DNA from 2 places in the Aerococcus christensenii genome. Region 2 is predicted to be linked to the other one. Evidence: riboswitches for the same ligand, from Rfam matches in the RefSeq annotation. Region 2 holds a riboswitch; the other holds the start of a gene.

Region 1 (9,327 bases), 690 kb from region 2:
ACCGGGAACCAAGCGATGATACAATTGATAGATTAAACTCTTTCCACTTCCCGTCGCTAATATAGCTAGTGTGTGCCTTCCTTCTATCAAGGCTGTAAGTGCTTCTTTTTGCCCCGGTCGAAAGGTTTTATAGGGCGTCTTTTCTTTTAGTAACTGATCGAGGTCCACGTCGAATTTTCTCCTTCTTATTTGCAATTTGCCAATAACGAAAAGTCCAATAAGGGGCGGTTGGATAGAGTCGCTTAAAGTGGTCATAGTCCTCAGGAACTGGTCTTTGACGTAAGTCCTGTGCTGATTGATGAAGGAAATGTTGGATCTTACTTTCTAAAAAATTTAAACGCACCATACTTAATTCCACATAGTGATTATAAATCGTAGAAAGTTTTAAACAACGACACGCCGCAATTTCTTCTGTCGAATAACCTGCCACCAGAAACCTTCTCGTCACCTCTACCGAATCTGTCCATAAAGGATAACCCCGCAAAAGTTGCGTCACGAATTCCTTCAAAAAGGGGCAATCTTCTCTCTTTAGGCTTGCCTTCATCACCGCATTCACTGCTGCTTCTTGTCCCCATTCCACTTCTAATAAGCTCAATTGATACTTATGCGCTAATTGCCGATAAGTAAAAGCAGGGCATTCCTTGCGCCCTAAACTCTCCACAAAAAAAGTAGCCGTTCTTTCATCAAAACCTTCCAAAAGAGTGGTCAACTCTTCTGCCACGTGTTTTGCTAAATCTAACTTCGTTTCTGTTTTTTGAGCATAGTAAGCTTTGATCCATTGTTGAACACTCACCGACTGCACAATAGGCACATAAACTTTTTCATCAACCGTTGCATACATCAAGGTTTGCCACCATAGACGTAAGGCTTGCTGACAAAACTGCTGGTGCAAACGAGGAAACATCCCCCACCTTTTCTTTAAGAGAGGAAGATAAAAATCAGGAAAAGACGAAGCAGTCAAACGCTCTTCTATAGGACGCTCTTCCCAGTCATTCAGGAAAAGCTTTGGCGTTACCCCCATATAAGGCATTAAATCATACTTTAAAGCAAACCATAAAGTCGAATCTGTTCGCTTCCCTCTTAGGACTTGGCTGACAGAACTGGCATTTAGCGTCGCTGTTTGACTTGCTAGATAAGCTAGCACCCGTTCCATATGCTCACTCCTTCCTTTCTACTTAGTGGTCAGTCTTTTGAAACTCAGATTTCCTCTTCTGTTCCCTATTATAAAGGAAAAGTCTACACTTCTTCAATTTCTCCCTAATAAAAACAGAACTGCTCCCCAAGTCCTAGGGAGCAGTTCTGTTTTATTCTCTGTGTCTTACTTTTTCTTTCTCAAGACAAAGCTTCCTCCCACTGTGGTTAAGAATCCAACCAACAGAGAAGTTACTCTTTCAAGTATTCCCGTTTCTGGTAGAGTTGTCAGCTGCTTCTGTCCTAAATAATGAGAAGCTTCTGATGGTCGATTTTCAACTTTTCTCTTCACTTGTGAGACGTTTAAGTCTTGTCTTTGATTCTGTTTGCTGTCATTTGACTTAGTTGCCCCTTTTTTATCTTCCACTCTTAAATCACCAGAAGTAATAGGGCTCCAATAACCTGTACCCCTCCAAGTAAACCGCCGCTAGGATTTGTAATTTTAATGGAATAATTAGCTCCAAAAGCTTCTGGACTATCAGCTTGTTGGGAATTATTTCTATTAATTTGATAAGTATTAAAAAATAGAGCTCCATCTTCTGTTACCGACTGTTTTTTGCACTACCACTATGATTATGGAAGGTAATTTGAGTATCCGCATACCTTAATCTGATTTTAAATTTTCGACTGGATGAATTGTGTTTTAAGGAATTATCTGTCGCTGTAATAGTTAAAGTTACTTCTAAATTTCTTTTTTTCTGTAAATCAGGTAATCCTTTCGCAACTGCTTCACTAAGCAGCATATTTAAGATTAATCGCTTTCCTCCACTTTGCTCACTTTCTATTTTTATACCTTTTTCAATTGGAAGCTCGCCACCTCCATCGGACGAAACTTTGACTGTAAAATTACTGATTCCACTATTATCACGCGCATAAATATCATCTATATAAACTCTTTCCCCTACATAATAAGTCCGAGTATCACTAGGGACCACAATCTCTGGGGGCATCTTATCCCGATCCATACGAAGATAAGATGTGATAATGTCATATTTATACCCACTTCCCTGTTCATTCATCACGCCTACATAAGTAACTTTAATGCGAACAGGATGATTTCTTCCATCCTTTGCATTCTTAGCTTCTTTAAGATCGTCTTTATGCGCTGGATTATTCGTATCAAATTCAGCAATATATTTTCTTGAATCTTCTCCTCTTAAATTTACATAAGATTGTGGATTATCAATATCGTTCAATAACGTGAAGTTACTACCTTCTAACTGTCCTTTTCCATCTACCCAAACTCGGGCAATAGGAGAAGATTTATTACTATCATAAAGTGTCTTGCCATACCACTGTTGATAAGACTTTGTTGTAGAATACTCCCAAGACTTTAGTCCCCCTGCGTAGTAGAGTTTATCTTCCATATTTTGTCCCTGTTGAAGTCCAACTTCACTAGGAGCATCGATCGTTTCAAAATAAATATCAACTCCAGAACGACCATTAGAGATAACTTGATCAGAAGATTGCTGTTCAGTCTCTGACTTTGGAGATTTCTCTTCTTTTGAAAGGTTTTGCGTTTGATTTTTTGGGGACCTTGTCTCATTTTTCGTTGCCGCTTTAAGGGCTGCTTCTTTAGAAACTATAAGAGCTTCTAAAGCTAATCTCGCCTGATGGATGGCATCTCCCGTATTTCCGTCTACATCAACACCATCAACCAAACTTTTCAAGTGACTATAAGCGGCTTCATGCCCTAACCCTAAGGCTTCCGCCTTCTTCAGCAAATCTTGACAAACTTTCACTTCTTCTAAAGCCACATTCGTTTTTTGAGTAAAACTTTCAGCGGCCTTGTTGGCTGCTTGTACAGGATTGCCTGAATAGAACAAACTCACTCCTATCAAAACAGAAGCCACGCCTACACTATACTTACGAATAGAAAATCGAGGCTTTTCTTGAATTATCTGCTGGTTACCTTCGTGTCGATACAACACAGGAACACCTTCTTTCTTTAGAATACCATTTTAGCTATCTTACTTTACTCTACTTTTCATTCGCAACAGAGCGAATGTACCTGTTTTTATGAAAATTGTACAAAAAAACCATCACCTGGGACAAATTCTAGGCAATGGTTCTAGTCTTTTATCAAAAGTTTTCTCTACACACTAGCAACGCCTAATCGTCTTCTAGCGACAGGAAGCACCGCAGATAACATCACAATATTTGCTATTGAGATCACTAATCCTTTAACCAGATTAAAGGGAATAATCGCGTAGAGAATGTAGTCTTGCATATTTGGAATTTTGAAATGCATAACAGCCATATAGAATGGTGTAATGACATAATAATTCAAGAACGTCAGCACAACCGTTAAGCAAATAATTCCTAAGATAAAGGCAAAGGCCATTCGGAAATAATACTTGAAGGCATCCTTTTCTACATGTAAGGACACTCCCGTTTTACGTAAGAGGTAATAGACCGGTAACATGTAAGAAAGGGTGGCCAAAAAGGCTGCCAAGTCTCCAATAGGATAACCCCCATGTCCTCCTGTTTGAATATAGTGTAAAGTGCCGCGAACAAAAGCTGTCCCTGCTCCAGCTAATGGCCCATATAAAAAGCAAGTGAATAAAACGGGGATATCCGAAAAATCCAATTTTAAAAAGGGTGTCGCTGGAAAAATAGGGAATGACAACAGCATTAAAGCAAATGCTATAGCCCCCATTATTGCAATAACAACCAATTGACGTGTCGATGTTTTCATACATAATCTCCTCTCTCCTTCGTAAGCAGAACACTGTCCTTTACTTTCGGGAAAGAAATGCCTCAACAAAAAAGATCCTTCTCACCTTTGCCTTCGCGGTAGCATGAAAAGAATCCAATGTCTTATCTTCTTCCATCCTGACTCTACAGTCGGTACTAGAATTTCACTAGCTCAATCATTCTCATGATTCGCGGACTTTACCGCCGATCGGGAATTTAACCCTGCCCCGAAGATTAATTGTATTAAACTGTATTCTCATGATAAGCCTATTCTATAAAATTTGCAAGCCCTTTCCTTACAAAATTGTTTTTATTTTTGAGCTTGCTGTTTCAAGCGAAGAACTTCACTTTTTAGCAAGGGGCGATATTCTCCTGGCCGTAAATCTTCCACGGTTAAGAAACCATACTGCTCACGCGTTAATTTTTTCACAGGATGGCCCACTGCTTCGAACATTTTGCGCACTTGGCGATTTCGTCCTTCGTGAATCGTAATTTCTACGGTAGCATTTTTAGTGGCTTGTTTATTTTTGCGAACCTGTACTTTAGCTGGGGCTGTCTTCTTGCCATCAATAACTACGCCGATCTCTAACCGATGTATTTCTTCTGGCGTTAAGAAGCCGGTAATTTTAGCAACATACACTTTATCTAATTGATAACGGGGATGCATTAAAAGGTTCGCCAATTCACCATCATTGGTTAAGATTAAAACGCCAGTCGTATGATAATCTAACCTTCCCACAGGATAGATTCTTTGGGGAATATTTTTGAAATAATCTACCACCACTTTACGTCCCTTATCATCACTCACTGCAGAGATAACCTTATCCGGCTTATTAAAAAGATAGTAAACAGGTTCTTCTCGGTAAATGGGAATATCATCCACCTCAATTCGGTCACGATGACTCACCTTAACCCCTTGCGTTTGAACTACTTTTCCATTTACTTTTACTCTTCCTGCCAAAATCATTTTCTCAGCTTCCCGCCGAGAGGCCAGACCAGCATAGGCCATGACTTTTTGTAATCTCTCCATAATTTCTCCCTTATGTGTAAATACTTATTCTATCATGAAAAAGACTTACTTCTTCATGAAGATTTCTCTTGACTCTCAAAAAAGTTCGGTTTGAAATAAGTCATCCGATTGATTTTGTCCTTCTTCTTGTGCTTTTATAGTCTCTAAGTCAGGTAAATCTGAAAGATTTTTTAAACCAAAATACTGATAAAAATAATCCGTCACTTGGTAGAGAATGGGGCGTCCGGGCGAATTTTGCCTGCCTGCTTCACAAATCAGATCATGCATCATCAAGCGTTGAATCATAGCACTGGACCCTACCCCTCTTATCTCATCAATCGCTAAACGCGTGATGGGTTGCTGGTAGGCAATAATCGCCAAAGTTTCCAGAGCTTGCTGGGATAATTTCAAAGCAAAAGGAGACCTGGCGTACGTTTTAATTGTCTCAGAGAAGGCAGATTTAGTCACCAATTGATAGCGATCTTTCACCTTGCCCAAGCGAATAGCGGAGTGGGGATTATGAGACAGCTCTTCTTCTAAAACTAACAGAGCATATCTTACTTTTTCTTGAGGTTGGTCAACTAAACTTGCCAATTCGACAAGTGACAAGCCTTCCTCCCCACTTACAAATAATAAACTCTGACACTGACCAATAAGATTCATTAAAACTCTCCTCTTTTAGTTAAGCGAATATCCTCTGCAATGGCATCTTGTTCAAGGACGATCACTTGCTGTTTAGCGAGCTGAAGAAGGGCTAAAAACAAAGTGACAATCCTCTCTTTTTGGTAAGCTTTCTTACTTAAAAGATAAAAAAACGAGATCTCGCCTTCTTTATCCTCAAATGCTGTCTTAATTTCCGCAAAGGCTTCCTGCAAGGTATAAGATTCTGCTTGAATGATTTTCTCAAGAGGGGCCTTATCCTTTAATCGTCTGACCATCTTCCTCAAAGCATTCACCAAATCGTCTGTCGTATTCTCCCCTTTTGGCAAGGGAACAACCACTTGGTAGGCGCTCAGATCACTCGCTTGTCTTGGATATTCTTGTGCCCGAAGTTCTTGCTTTTCTTCGAGAAGATGCCCAATTCTCTTATAGTTTTGATAATTCACTAATTGTTCTACTAAATCCTGTCTAGGATCTACTTCTTCTTCCTCTTCTTCAGGTTTGGGTAATAGCATATTGGCTTTAATCTCAATCAAAGTAGCTGCCATAACTAAATATTCACTCGCTACTTCCAAATTCCTGGATTGATTTTCTTGAATTAAAGCGAGATATTTTTCAGTGATCTCCACAATTGGAATATCAAAAATATCTACCTTCATTTGTTTAATTAAGTGTAAAAGTAAATCAAGCGGCCCTTCAAAAGCCGCTAGATCAATATACAATGCTTGCGATTGTTCTTCAGAGAGTTCCCATTCTTTAGCCATGCTGTCCCTCATTTTTCTTGACGTCTAATCCTATAATCTCAGGAATTGTTCGTTGTTCATGAAGTGCCCATTTTTTTAAGCATTCTGACATCTCCAACGTTCCACTGATCCCATACATAGGAAATTCTTTTGCAAGAGCTGATAAGCAGCTAAAGCTGATATCTTCGGCTTGAAAGGAAGGATTAATTGAAAGGTAGCGCACAAGAATTGCTTTATTTTCCGAATCCAAATCAAAGCCGATAATAGCAATCACATTATCTGTCTCTTCATCTCGCCAGAGATACACCTGACGCTGATTGGACTTGATCCGTTTCATTTCAAGCGTCAAATCTTCTAATGCCCGATAAGGCGCTAAATAACTTAACAGCCCCATTACAACTTTTTCATACTTGGCGACATATGGAATGAGCATACTTCACCTGTCCTTTCTTCGCTTTCCGATTATTAGGTTAGCACAAAAGCTTCTAATTGCCAACGTTTTCTCCCATTCCCCTTCTAAATTGATAAAGTGTCTCATAGGAAGGAATAAACTATAACTGCTTAAAGATTTCGTTAATGGAGGATTGAAAAACAAGCGCATCTGGTCGTGGAAGTGGAATTGGCGTTTTGTTGATCACTGCTAAATAAGAACCTTGATAATATTGTAAAAGACTAGCTGCTGGCTGAACCAATAGAGAAGTTCCTGCCACAATTAATAAATCCGCCGCTTGCAACTCTCTTAAAGCCCCTTCAATGACTTTTTGATTCAATGGTTCTTCATAAAGAACAACATCTGGTCGTACAATTTCTTGGTCTTTAGGGCAGCGAGGGATACCCTCTTTGTCCACTTTTAACTGAGGATAAGTATACTCTTCCCCACAAGCTAAACAGTGATTGGTCCACACACTCCCATGCAATTCATAAACCTTTTTACTCCCTGCTCGTTGGTGCAAGCCATCAATATTCTGCGTAATAATTGCGACTCTTTTGCCTTTTTCTTCTAATTTTGCCAAATAACGATGGCAAAAATTAGGCTCAGCTTCTGGATGAACTAAGACATTAAAATGAAAGTCAAAAAATTGCTTGGGATGCTTCATAAAAAAAGAATGAGAAACAATTTCTTCTGGGGAATACTTCCCGCCCGAAGGTTTATTAAAGATACCTGTAGAAGATCGAAAATCAGGAATACCACTTGCAGTAGAGACTCCCGCTCCTCCAAAAAAGGCTATCCGATCACTCTCATAAATCATTTCTTTCAATTGTTCAATAGAATCCATACCCTCGCCTCCTTAATCAGTATTTTACCTTATTTCGCTTGAGCATGCCAAAAAATTCTTATCGTTCAAATCTTAGGGAAAACCTTATAAATATGCTATAATAATAAAGAAATCTGGCAATCGCCTGACGAAAGGAATACTACTATGTTAAAGGAAATAAAAAAGGGGCTTAGCTTGGCTATCCTTGCTCTTCTCCTCTTACAATTTGCTGCCTGTTCTTCCATTAAAAGTACAGATGATCAATTTTTCTCTGACTTATTCAAAACATGGCAAGCAAAACAGGAACTCCTGGCTAAAGACCCTAAGAACGAAAACTATCTCAAAGATTCTTTTAATAAAGAATGGGAAATGATGCATAAATACCAAGGGAAAAAATTTAAAGATGACGCCATTGGTCAAAACGCCAACACCTATTTAACAGAACTTAAAGGGTGTGTGGATACCATCAATCAAGAGGCCTCCATCGAAAATCAAAAAGCTTTTAATGAGCATTATAAGAAACGGATCGCTGCTTTAAAGAATTTAAAGAAAGATTCTCGGTTTGTGGTCCAAGAAGACCGCTTAGAGGAATTCAATGTTGAAAAGAGTGAAGAGATTATTCAAAAGCAAGCCAAAAATACAGAGGCTCTTAAACAACTTGAAAAAGATCTCAACGCTGTCAAATTAAAAGTGCAAGCTGAAAGTACCGACTCTCAAGCTGTATATGCCGGTGAAATCACCAACCACTCTTCCCATGAATTTAAAAATCTCGGGATCACTTACAAGTTTGTCAATAAGGATAAAGAAGTTTTGGCCACAGATACTTGGCGAATTGACAGTTTCAAGCCTGGTCAAAAAGCGACCATTAAGATTAAAAATACCGCACCAAAAGATACTGATCATACTCAAATTGAACTAGAAAAGGGGTTAGAGATTAACTAATCTCTAACCCCTAACCAATCAAAAAGCTTTAACCGTTCTTGTGAGCCGTTAAAGCTTTTTTCATTTTCTTACTAAGCTCTAGGAAATGTCTTTTCGTAAGTTGTTTTCATATGTTGGGAATGAATGTGGGTATAAATTTGCGTGGTGGAAATATCAGAGTGCCCTAACAGCTCTTGAACGACTCTTAAGTCTGCTCCATTCTCTAAAAGGTGTGTCGCAAAAGAATGTCGTAAAGTGTGCGGGCTAATATTTTTTTGAATTCCTGCGATTTGAAGATACTGTTTCAATTTTTTCCATACGCCTTGCCTAGATAAGGGACGACCATGATGATTCACAAACAGTCGCCCTTTCGATTGATCTGTTTTGCCTAAGAGTTCGGGGCGAACCTTTTGAATATAAAAAGTTAACCACTCCATCGCTCCCTCATTCAAAGGGACAATCCGTTCTTTGTTGCCTTTTCCAATAGTCTGGATAAATTGAAGATCTTCATGAAGCTCACTCAAAGGCAGCATAACGGTTTCACTCACTCTCAGCCCCGTCGCATACATAAATTCCAATAAGGTGCGATCTCTCAGGCCTAGATAAGTTTCCAGATCAGGGGCTTCTAAAAGGCGATCCACCTCTTCCATAGTTAAAACTTGAGGCAAAGGATGTTTTTTCTTAGGCAAAGCTATATTTTCAACGGGATTTAGAGTCAATTGACCATCTAATTTGAGGTAACGAAAGAAGTGCCGCAAAGCCGATAAAAACTGACTCAAGGTTGACGTGGAAAGTCCCGCTTCATTCATTGTCATCAATTGATGAATCACATCTTGACGCTGAACCTGAT
Region 2 (9,327 bases):
AGTGGCTTCTGCCCGATAAAGAATGCGATCAAATTCGGTCTTATCTGTTTTAGTAGAACAAAAACTTTTAAAATTATGTTCTCCCAATAGAACAGGCAAGGCTTGCTGTATTCGATTAATATTTGTGCGATAAGGATGATGTAAGACATAATTTCTTTCAAAAGGTGAAATGAATGGGGCCAAGGATACGCGATAAATATACCGCTTCTTAAGCACATGAAACCGCGCATGAAAATACTTTTCAACTTCTTCCACTTGATAGATTTGAATGGCATCATCAGTCATACTATTAAGAGCCTTCATTAAAGCTTCTGACCGAATTTCTCCTGGATAATCCAAATGTGCGACTTGTCCTAAAGCATGAACTCCTGCATCTGTTCGACCAGAGCCATGCACAAAAACTTTCTGTCCCTTGGTCATAATAGAGAGAGCTCTTTGTAATTCGCCTTGGATGGTTTTGCCGTTGGGTTGCACCTGAAAGCCTACAAAGGGCGTGCCATCGTACTGCATGGTAATTTTATAACGCTTTCCCATTTTATTTCCTTTCTTTTCTTTCAAAAAGGCCAGCTCCTCAAAGAAGCTGCCCTTTTAAGTTCTTAAGTATAAGACGACCAAACATACGATGACGGTAAGCCATACAGCCCACGTGTCCTTGGAATGCCAGATTAATTGTCGATACTTGCTCCGACCTTCTCCCCCTTGAAAACCTCTTGCTTCCATCGCAATGGAGAGATCATAAGCCCGGTCAAAAGCACTCACAAATAGAGGCACTAAGATAGGAATGATAGCTTTGATACGTTGAAGCAAGCTTCCTGTATTAAAATCAACCCCTCTTGCCCACTGAGCATCCATTATTTTATCTGTTTCTTCTAGCAAAGTAGGAACAAATCGTAAGGCAATCGATAACATCAAAGCAATCTCATGAACCGGTAAAAAGTGTTTGAACGGATATAATAATTTTTCCAAACCATCTGTAATTTCCAGAGGTTTTGTCGTTAACGTTAAAAGCGTAGAAATAAAGATGATGAAAACAAACCGTAAAAAAATAAAGATGGCGTTTCGTATTCCTTCATCCGTCAGTGCCAAAAATCGCCATTGCCAGTATATTTCTCCCGTTCGCGTGAAAAATAATTGCAAGCCTACTGTCAATAAGATTAACAGAATCATCGGCCTTAACCCCTTCAAAAAAACTTTTAAAGAGATTCCTGTCAGCAGCACGCTTCCTATAGTAAAGACACCAAACAGCGCATACGAGGCTAAATTATTAGCAAAAAAGATAAAGATCAAAATCAAAAACATCACAGATAATTTGGTTCGAGGATCCAAACGATGAATCACAGAATCTCCTGCTAGGTATCTCCCCATGATAAAACTATTCTTCATCTTTCATTCCCCTTTTAAAATACGCTTGAATACTATCTGCTAACGTCTCTAAAGTTAAAGGATTGCCTGGCAAAGAAAAACCTGCTTGCTGCTCTAGCTTTTCCTTAAAACTTAACGCATCCGGTAACCCTAAGCTATGCTCTTTTAACCAAGCTGGATCCTTAAAAATTTCCGTTGGGCTACCTTCTTTAGCTACTGTTCCTTTTGCCATTACAATCACATGGTTCGCATACTTAGCTACATCATTCATTTGATGTGTCACTAAGACCACTGTTAGATGATGTTTTTGGTAAAGGTCATAAAACATCGCCATCATCTCTCGATGCCCTTGTGGATCTAATCCGGCTGTCGGTTCATCTAATACCAAAACTTCAGGCTCCATTGCCAAAATACCAGCAATAGCTACTCTTCTCATCTGTCCCCCTGATAAATCAAAGGGGGATTTTTTATAAATAGATTCTTCTATTCCTACTAATTTTAAAGCTTTTGTAGCTTTTTCTTCGGCTTCTTCTTCACTGGCTCCGTAATTTTTAGGACCAAACATCACATCTTTAATGACTGTTTCCTCAAATAATTGAGATTCTGGAAATTGAAAAACCATTCCTACTTTTCGACGAACACGTCTTAAAATTTCTCCCTTAGTCGATGCAGTAATCACGTCATCATCCAATTTAACTAAACCTTTACTCGGCTTATTCAAGCCATTTAAATGTTTGATAGCCGTGGATTTTCCACTCCCTGTATGTCCAATAAAGGCTGTAAAACTTCCATCAGGGATCACCAAATTAACCTCATGCAAAGACTGAATTTCAAAAGGCGTCCCTACGCCATACGCAAAATCTACATTTTGGAATTCAATACGCATAAGTCATCCACCATCCTCTGCTCTGAATAATAGCCTTCTTCAAAGGCAAACCCTCTTTTTTCGAGTTCATGTTTTAACTGTACACTAAAAGGAACGCCTAGACCCATCTCAATCAGTTGTTCTCCAAAAGAAAAAATCTCAGCTGGTGTGCCTTCTTGCACAATTTTCCCTTCGCGGAAAACTAGAATGCGATCTGCCCACGAAGCTTCTTCTAAATCATGCGTAATAGAAAGCACCGTTAAATTAGATTGTTTCTTCAATTGTCGAATAACTGCCATGACTTCTCTTCTCCCCGCAGGATCTAACATAGAAGTTGATTCATCCAAAATAATAATATCAGGACCTAAAGCCAGAATGCCGGCAATGGCTACGCGTTGTTTTTGCCCTCCGGAAAGATTGCTCGGTTCATATTCCCGATAGGCTAACATGCCCACTTGTTCCAAAGCCCAATGAACACGTTCAACCATTTGTTGATGAGGCATACCTATATTTTCTAAACCAAAAGCCACATCATCTTCTACCGTTGCCCCTACAAACTGATTATCTGGGTTTTGAAAAACAAGCCCTACTGAATGGCGAATGTCCCATACATTTTCTTCATTTAATTCCAAACCTGCAACTTTTATTTGACCACTTTCTGCTTCCAAAAGCCCATCGATTAATTTGGCCATTGTTGACTTTCCAGAGCCATTGTGCCCAATTACAGCCACCCATTCTTCTGCTTGGATATCAAATGACACGTGATCAATCGTTCTTTTTTTATCTTCTCTGTCATAACGAAAACAAACATCTTTTACTGAGAGTATCGATTCCAAACGATTACCTCTTTCTATCTAAAAACCCCATTTCAAAAAATGGGGCTAACATTATCATATTACACTTGGCCTTCTCCTATCAGACTATACTGTCGGTACTAGAGTCTCACTAGTTCTCCCGCTTGTGCGCGGTTTGCGGACTTTTTCCGCCGGTCGGGAATATCACCCTGCCCCGAAGCCAATCAATCATATTTTAGTATACCTGATGAAAAATACTTTTACAAGTTAGAACGCACACTCTTTCACCTTTTTAGGAATTGTTGACCTTGTCTTCCAAAAGAGCATGTCCCACAAAATCAATCCAAGCTTGAATTCCTGGTTCGACAAAATGAAATTTATCTGGAGCTAGCCAATCCGCAGTAGCATGCGATTGATAATAGGAAGACCAATCTATTAAGCGATACTTTCCTTGCGATTCGTCACACATTTTTTTCAAATCACCATTTACTTTTTCTCTCCAAGGGCGATTAATATGTGTTGTCACAAAATAAACTTTCTTTGCTTGTGTCATTTCTAATAAATGTTTCATTTGTTTTTCTGTAAATGTTCCATTAGATCCTAAAGCAACCACTAAGTCTTCATGGATAGATTCTTTTCCTTTAAATTCTTCTAATAAGGAAGGAGCCTGCCAAACTTGTAGTCCGACCTTTGCACAAACGTTCGATTGAGGAAACAAAGCTGTCACCCCAGACGCTACATCTATCGTTAAGGAATCTCCTAAAAAAGTAAAGGCTTTCCCATTAGCTTGTAGAAATTCTTCATCACTAAAGTGCTCTAGTAACCTACTCTGGTCCTCTGTTAATTCGTTTTTATATTTTTCCACTTCTTCTTTATTATTGACAAGTTCTTTTTTATTTTGGACATTGAGATGTTGGGCCTTTTGTTTCATCAACCGATCCGATTCTTGTGCAAGATCAGACGTTGGAGCCAGAAACAGAATCCCTGTAGCTAAAACTACACTCCCCATACATAACCAAAAAACAAAGCGTTGTCGAAGGGGAGCTGTTGATTGACACATTCTTTTCATACTTGTTTTAAAATGTAAGGGCTCACCTTTTTTTCGAAAGAAGATAGGGACTTCAAATGTTGGCCCCTGCAACAGTCTTTGACTGCCAATTCCTAAAACTAAGATAAACAAAATTTGTAGGAAAATATGTTTTCCTATCCAGCTATTCTCACTAGCACTTGCACTGCATAAAATATAAATCGGGTAATACCATAAATACATAGGATACGTCCTTTGTCCTAACCACACCAATGGAGAAAAGCTGAACAATTTAGAGATAAAAGAGGGTCTGATCGTTAAACCTAAAATAAACCATAAAGCGAAAAGATCCCATAAAAACATTCCTCCATAGTAAGCCAGTGGGCTAGCATCCGTCAGAAACTTCATTGCTAGGAAGAGAATAATCTCTATTCCTACTAAGAAAAAATCTAAATTTTTTGTCCAAGAAAAGCGTGACCGAAACCGTCGCCAACTCTTAGGGATTCCAATCCCTCCAAAAGCTCCTAAAAAGAAAGAGAACAATCGAGTATCTGTTCCATAGTAAACTCGAGTCGGATCTTGTCCTGCCTGAAAGTATACCGCCATCAAAATCGCTGAAAGAAGAGAAATACCGATTAAAACCATTCGTAAGACTTGCGTTTGATTCGTTCGTTTTTTTACAAAAGCATACACTCCATAGAAGAGTAAGACAGACTGAGCATAGACCCCCAAATACCACAAATGCGTATAAATAGAAGGATTTAAAAAATTAGAGAAATAAGACTTTCCTTGCCAAATCTGTTCCCAATTATTTCCAAAGAACAAACTAGATAAAACGGAAGAACGCACATTGGTCAATAAATCCCTTCGAAACAAAGCAAGACTTATCAAACTTACCACTAAAAACAACAACAAAGGTTTTAATAGTTTTCCTAATCGTTTAAAGAAATGAGAAATTAATCGTCCGAAGCTTATAGTGCCTTCTTCATATACAGTCAACTGATTGGCCAGCAAAAAGCCAGATAAAATCAAAAACAAATCAACTGCTAAAAAACCACCTGACAGCTGGTTCGGAAAATAATGATATAAAATAATAGCTAATAAACACAGAAAGCGCACGCCATCTAACTGAGGAAAATAATTTCTTCTTTTATCCATCTCTCTCTTCCTTTCAATGTCTCTATTTTATCAAATACCTTCTTCCAAAATAAAGGATTTTAGATTCTTTAGAATAAAAAAATAGCGGTCCTTTTGAATAAAGCTTCTCCTTTTTAAGAAACCCTTATCTAAAAGTTTTCCGCAAAAAAAATTTCACCCTTAATCGATATTTCGACTAAGGGTGAAAGAGCTAGACTGAGTTATTAATAAATAACTACCATCATAACACTCAGCGTGCTAGACTAATTCAATAATTACCATTGGAGCATTGTCTCCACGGCGTGGTTCTGTTTTAAGGATACGGGTATATCCCCCATTACGTTCTGCATAACGTTTCCCTAAATCATTAAATAATTTTTGTAAAGCTGTTTCAATAACAATCTTGTCTTCTTCAGCACGTACTTCTGCAACTTCATTACGTAAGTAAGCAGCAGCACGACGGCGAGCAGCTAAGTCACCTTTTTTACCAAGAGTAATCATTTTTTCAGCCGTTTTACGAATTTCTTTCGCACGAGTTTCAGTTGTTGTAATGCGCTCATTAATCAACAAATCAGTAGTTAAATCACGTAACATCGCTTTACGTTGTGAACTGGTACGACCTAATTTGCGATAGCTCATGTTTCAATATCCTCCTTTTGTAAGAAATTAATCATTATCTTTTAAAGACAATTCTAAGGCATCGAGTCTTGCCTTCACTTCATCAAGAGACTTGCGTCCTAAATTACGAACTTTCATCATTTCAGTTTCTGTCTTTTGAGTTAATTCATCCACTGTATTGATACCAGCGCGTTTTAAACAATTGTAAGAACGAACAGATAAATCTAATTCTTCAATTGTCATTTCAAGCATTTTTTCTTTTTGCGTTTCTTCTTTTTCTACCATGATTTCAGCTTCTTGAGCTTCATCAGTGAGATTCACAAAGATAACAAGATGTTCGGTTAAGATTTTAGCAGCAAGGCTTAAAGCGTCTTGTGGGGCAATCGTACCATCTGTCCAAATATCCAAAGTTAATTTGTCATACTTGTTAACTTCCCCAATACGGGTATTTTCTACTTGATAATTAACTTTTTTAATTGGTGTGTAGACGGAATCAACAGGAATCACGCCGATTGGCATATCTTCTGATTTATTATTCTCCGCTCTTACGAAGCCACGCCCATTTTTGATTGTCATAATCATATGGAATCTAGCTCCTTCGGCCAGCGAACAAATATGTAAATCAGGATTCATTACATCAAAGTCCGCGTCTGCAGTAATATCTGCTGCTGTTACTTCTGCAGGCCCTACCATATCAATTTCAATTTGCTTTTCTTCGACATCATACAGCTTTAAAGCTAATTGCTTAATATTCAAAACGATCTGTGTAACGTCTTCTCGGACACCTGGAATCGTTGAAAATTCATGTAAAACATTTTCGATTTTGATGGATGTCACAGCTGTCCCTGGTAATGAGGATAAGAGTACTCGACGAAGAGAGTTGCCTAAAGTTGTCCCATAACCTCTTTCTAATGGTTCAACTACAAACTTACCAAATTTGTTGTCCGCGCTCGTTTCAATGGTTTCGATATTTGGCTTTTCAATTTCGATCATCCTAATAGTTTACCCCTTTCAAAACGTGAAAACTTGCACCTTGTAATAAGTCCACATGCATCAATCGTTTTAAAGACTAAACACGACGACGTTTTGGAGGACGACAACCATTGTGAGGAATTGGGGTGACGTCACGAATAGCAGTTACTTCTAATCCAGCTGCTTGTAAAGCACGAATAGCTGATTCGCGACCAGAACCAGGTCCCTTAACAGATACTTCTACTGTCTTCATCCCATGATCCATTGCTTGTTTAGCAGCTGTTTCAGATGCTAATTGAGCGGCATATGGTGTAGATTTACGTGAACCTTTAAAACCTAATGCCCCGGCAGATGACCAAGCAATCGCATTGCCTTGTTCATCGGTAATCATAACAATGGTATTGTTAAATGTTGAATGGATGTGTGCAACACCACTTTCAACATGTTTTTTGACACGACGTTTACGTGATGTTTGACGTTTTGCTTTTGCCATGTTGAATAGAAACCTCCTTTTTAAATATTATCTATTTTTTCTTAGCAATTGCTAAGCCCCGTTTACCTTTACGGGTACGTGCATTGTTTTTAGTGTTTTGCCCACGAACAGGTAAACCACGACGGTGACGCATACCACGGTATGAACCGATTTCTTGCAAACGTTTAATATCCATATTGATATCCCGACGTAAGTCACCTTCAACTTTAATTTTATCTACTTCTTTACGCAAACGATCTAATTCATCATTGCTTAAATCGCATACGCGAGTGTCGATATTAACATCAGCTGCTTTACAAATATCCATTGCAGTTTTTGTTCCAATTCCGAAAATATAGGTTAATGAGATAACTACGCGTTTATCTCTAGGAATATCTACTCCTGCTATACGTGCCATGTAATTGGTCCCTCCTTACTCTAATAATTAACCTTGACGTTGTTTATGTTTAGGATTTTCGCAGATCACCATAACGCGACCATGACGACGAATCACCTTACATTTTTCACACATAGGTTTAACAGATGCTCTAACTTTCACTCTTATACCTCCTTGTTATCACCATTACTTGAATCGGTAAGTAATACGTCCTTTTGTCAAGTCATAAGGAGACATCTCTACCTTCACGCGATCTCCTGGTAAGATACGAATATAATTGACCCGCATTTTTCCAGAAATATGAGCTAAGACTTCAAAGCCATTCTCCAACTCAACCTTGAACATAGCATTTGGTAACGATTCAGTAACAGTACCTTCGATTTCGATCATATCTTCTTTAGCCACAACATATCCTCCCAGTCTATTCAAGTAATAGCTTCAATCAGTAGGCTTTATCTTTCGACTAACTAATGCATTTTACTACAAAACAGCTATTATTTCAAGACTATTCTTCAATAATTTGGCTGATGTGTTGAAATACATTATCGATACCGATATCGCCAGGAATTCGTTTCAAAATTCCTTTTTCTTCATAGAACTTAACGAGTGGTTCTGTTTGTTCAATGTTTATTTTAATTCGATTTTCAACAACCTCTGGCTTATCATCATCGCGTTGATAAAATTCATGCCCAGAGCAACGGTCACATGTGCCTTCTTCCTTTGGAGGATTAGAATTCACATTGTAAGTTGATCCACAACCACGACAAATGATACGTCCAGTTAGTCGTTTCTTTAATTCTTCAGCTGGAACGTCAATATATAAAACAGCATCAAGGCTAGTTTTTAATTCCGCCATAATTGTATCTAGTGCTTTGGCTTGATTCAAAGTCCGTGGAAATCCATCTAACATAAAACCTTCTTCAGCTGTTGCTTGTGAGAGACGTTCTTTTACAATGCCATTTGTAACTTCATCAGGAACAAGGGAACCTTCATCCATGTAGGATTTTGCTTTTTTTCCTAAAGCTGTTCCTTCTGCCATTGCTTGACGAAACATATCTCCAGTAGAAACATGAGGAATTGCATATTTCTCTGTAATACGTTCTGCCTGTGTCCCTTTACCAGCTCCTGGTAAGCCCATCAAAATAATATTACGCTTCATTCGTATCTCTCCAGACTTTCTATTCGCGAATAAATCCAACATAACGATGTTTAATTAAACGACCTTCAATCTGTTTGTAGGTATCTAACGCTACCCCTACGACAATCAATAAAGAAGTCCCACTTAAAGCAACTCTTTGTGACATGTCTAAGTAATAGGAAGCTAACAACGGTGCTGTAGAAATTACCATTAAAAAGATTGATCCAAATAAGCTCAACCGATTCAAAACGGTCGAAATATAACGTTCGGTAGCTAAGCCCGGACGAACGCTTGGAATATAGGCCCCAGACTTTTGAAAATTCTCTGCAACACGTTCAGGATTAATCTGAATGTGTGAGTAGAAGAATGTGAAAAGAATAATGGTGATTGCATAAACCGCAATACCCATAGGATCCTTTAAACTAAATACTCGATTTAATAACTCAAACCACCCAGCTTCTCCATAAGAAGCTCTGAAAAAGTTCAGAAGGGTTTGAGGTACCATAATCAAGGAGCTCGCAAAAATCACCGGAATCACGTTTGCG

Evidence for each region. Region 2 has a riboswitch for FMN ahead of AWM71_RS04645 (energy-coupling factor ABC transporter ATP-binding protein). Riboswitches for the same ligand answer to the same signal wherever they lie in the genome.
Region 1: it holds a riboswitch for FMN, as region 2 does, so the genes downstream of both, AWM71_RS01415 (ECF transporter S component) here and AWM71_RS04645 (energy-coupling factor ABC transporter ATP-binding protein) in region 2, are expected to answer to the same signal.

What each region holds. Positions count from the first base shown of each region.
Region 1 is NZ_CP014159.1:276,798-286,124, forward strand. Features, by position in the region: gene AWM71_RS01395 (RecQ family ATP-dependent DNA helicase) at 1-168, opposite strand, end outside; gene AWM71_RS08225 (YpbB family protein) at 128-1,153, opposite strand; gene AWM71_RS01405 (LPXTG cell wall anchor domain-containing protein) at 1,319-1,558, opposite strand; gene AWM71_RS01410 (YSIRK-type signal peptide-containing protein) at 1,734-3,122, opposite strand; gene AWM71_RS01415 (ECF transporter S component) at 3,287-3,889, opposite strand; FMN riboswitch at 4,010-4,127, opposite strand; gene AWM71_RS01420 (pseudouridine synthase) at 4,199-4,918, opposite strand; gene scpB (SMC-Scp complex subunit ScpB) at 4,994-5,560, opposite strand; gene AWM71_RS01430 (segregation/condensation protein A) at 5,560-6,321, opposite strand; gene AWM71_RS01435 (hypothetical protein) at 6,314-6,733, opposite strand; gene AWM71_RS01440 (NAD-dependent protein deacylase) at 6,852-7,577, opposite strand; gene AWM71_RS01445 (FxLYD domain-containing protein) at 7,722-8,498, shown strand; gene xerD (site-specific tyrosine recombinase XerD) at 8,570-9,327, opposite strand, start outside.
Region 2 is NZ_CP014159.1:969,652-978,978, reverse strand. Features, by position in the region: gene truA (tRNA pseudouridine(38-40) synthase TruA) at 1-558, opposite strand, end outside; gene AWM71_RS04655 (energy-coupling factor transporter transmembrane component T family protein) at 589-1,383, opposite strand; gene AWM71_RS04650 (energy-coupling factor ABC transporter ATP-binding protein) at 1,373-2,248, opposite strand; gene AWM71_RS04645 (energy-coupling factor ABC transporter ATP-binding protein) at 2,224-3,063, opposite strand; FMN riboswitch at 3,128-3,247, opposite strand; gene AWM71_RS04640 (acyltransferase family protein) at 3,314-5,206, opposite strand; gene rplQ (50S ribosomal protein L17) at 5,444-5,824, opposite strand; gene AWM71_RS04630 (DNA-directed RNA polymerase subunit alpha) at 5,852-6,796, opposite strand; gene rpsK (30S ribosomal protein S11) at 6,873-7,268, opposite strand; gene rpsM (30S ribosomal protein S13) at 7,300-7,665, opposite strand; gene rpmJ (50S ribosomal protein L36) at 7,693-7,806, opposite strand; gene infA (translation initiation factor IF-1) at 7,831-8,049, opposite strand; gene AWM71_RS04605 (adenylate kinase) at 8,150-8,803, opposite strand; gene secY (preprotein translocase subunit SecY) at 8,823-9,327, opposite strand, start outside.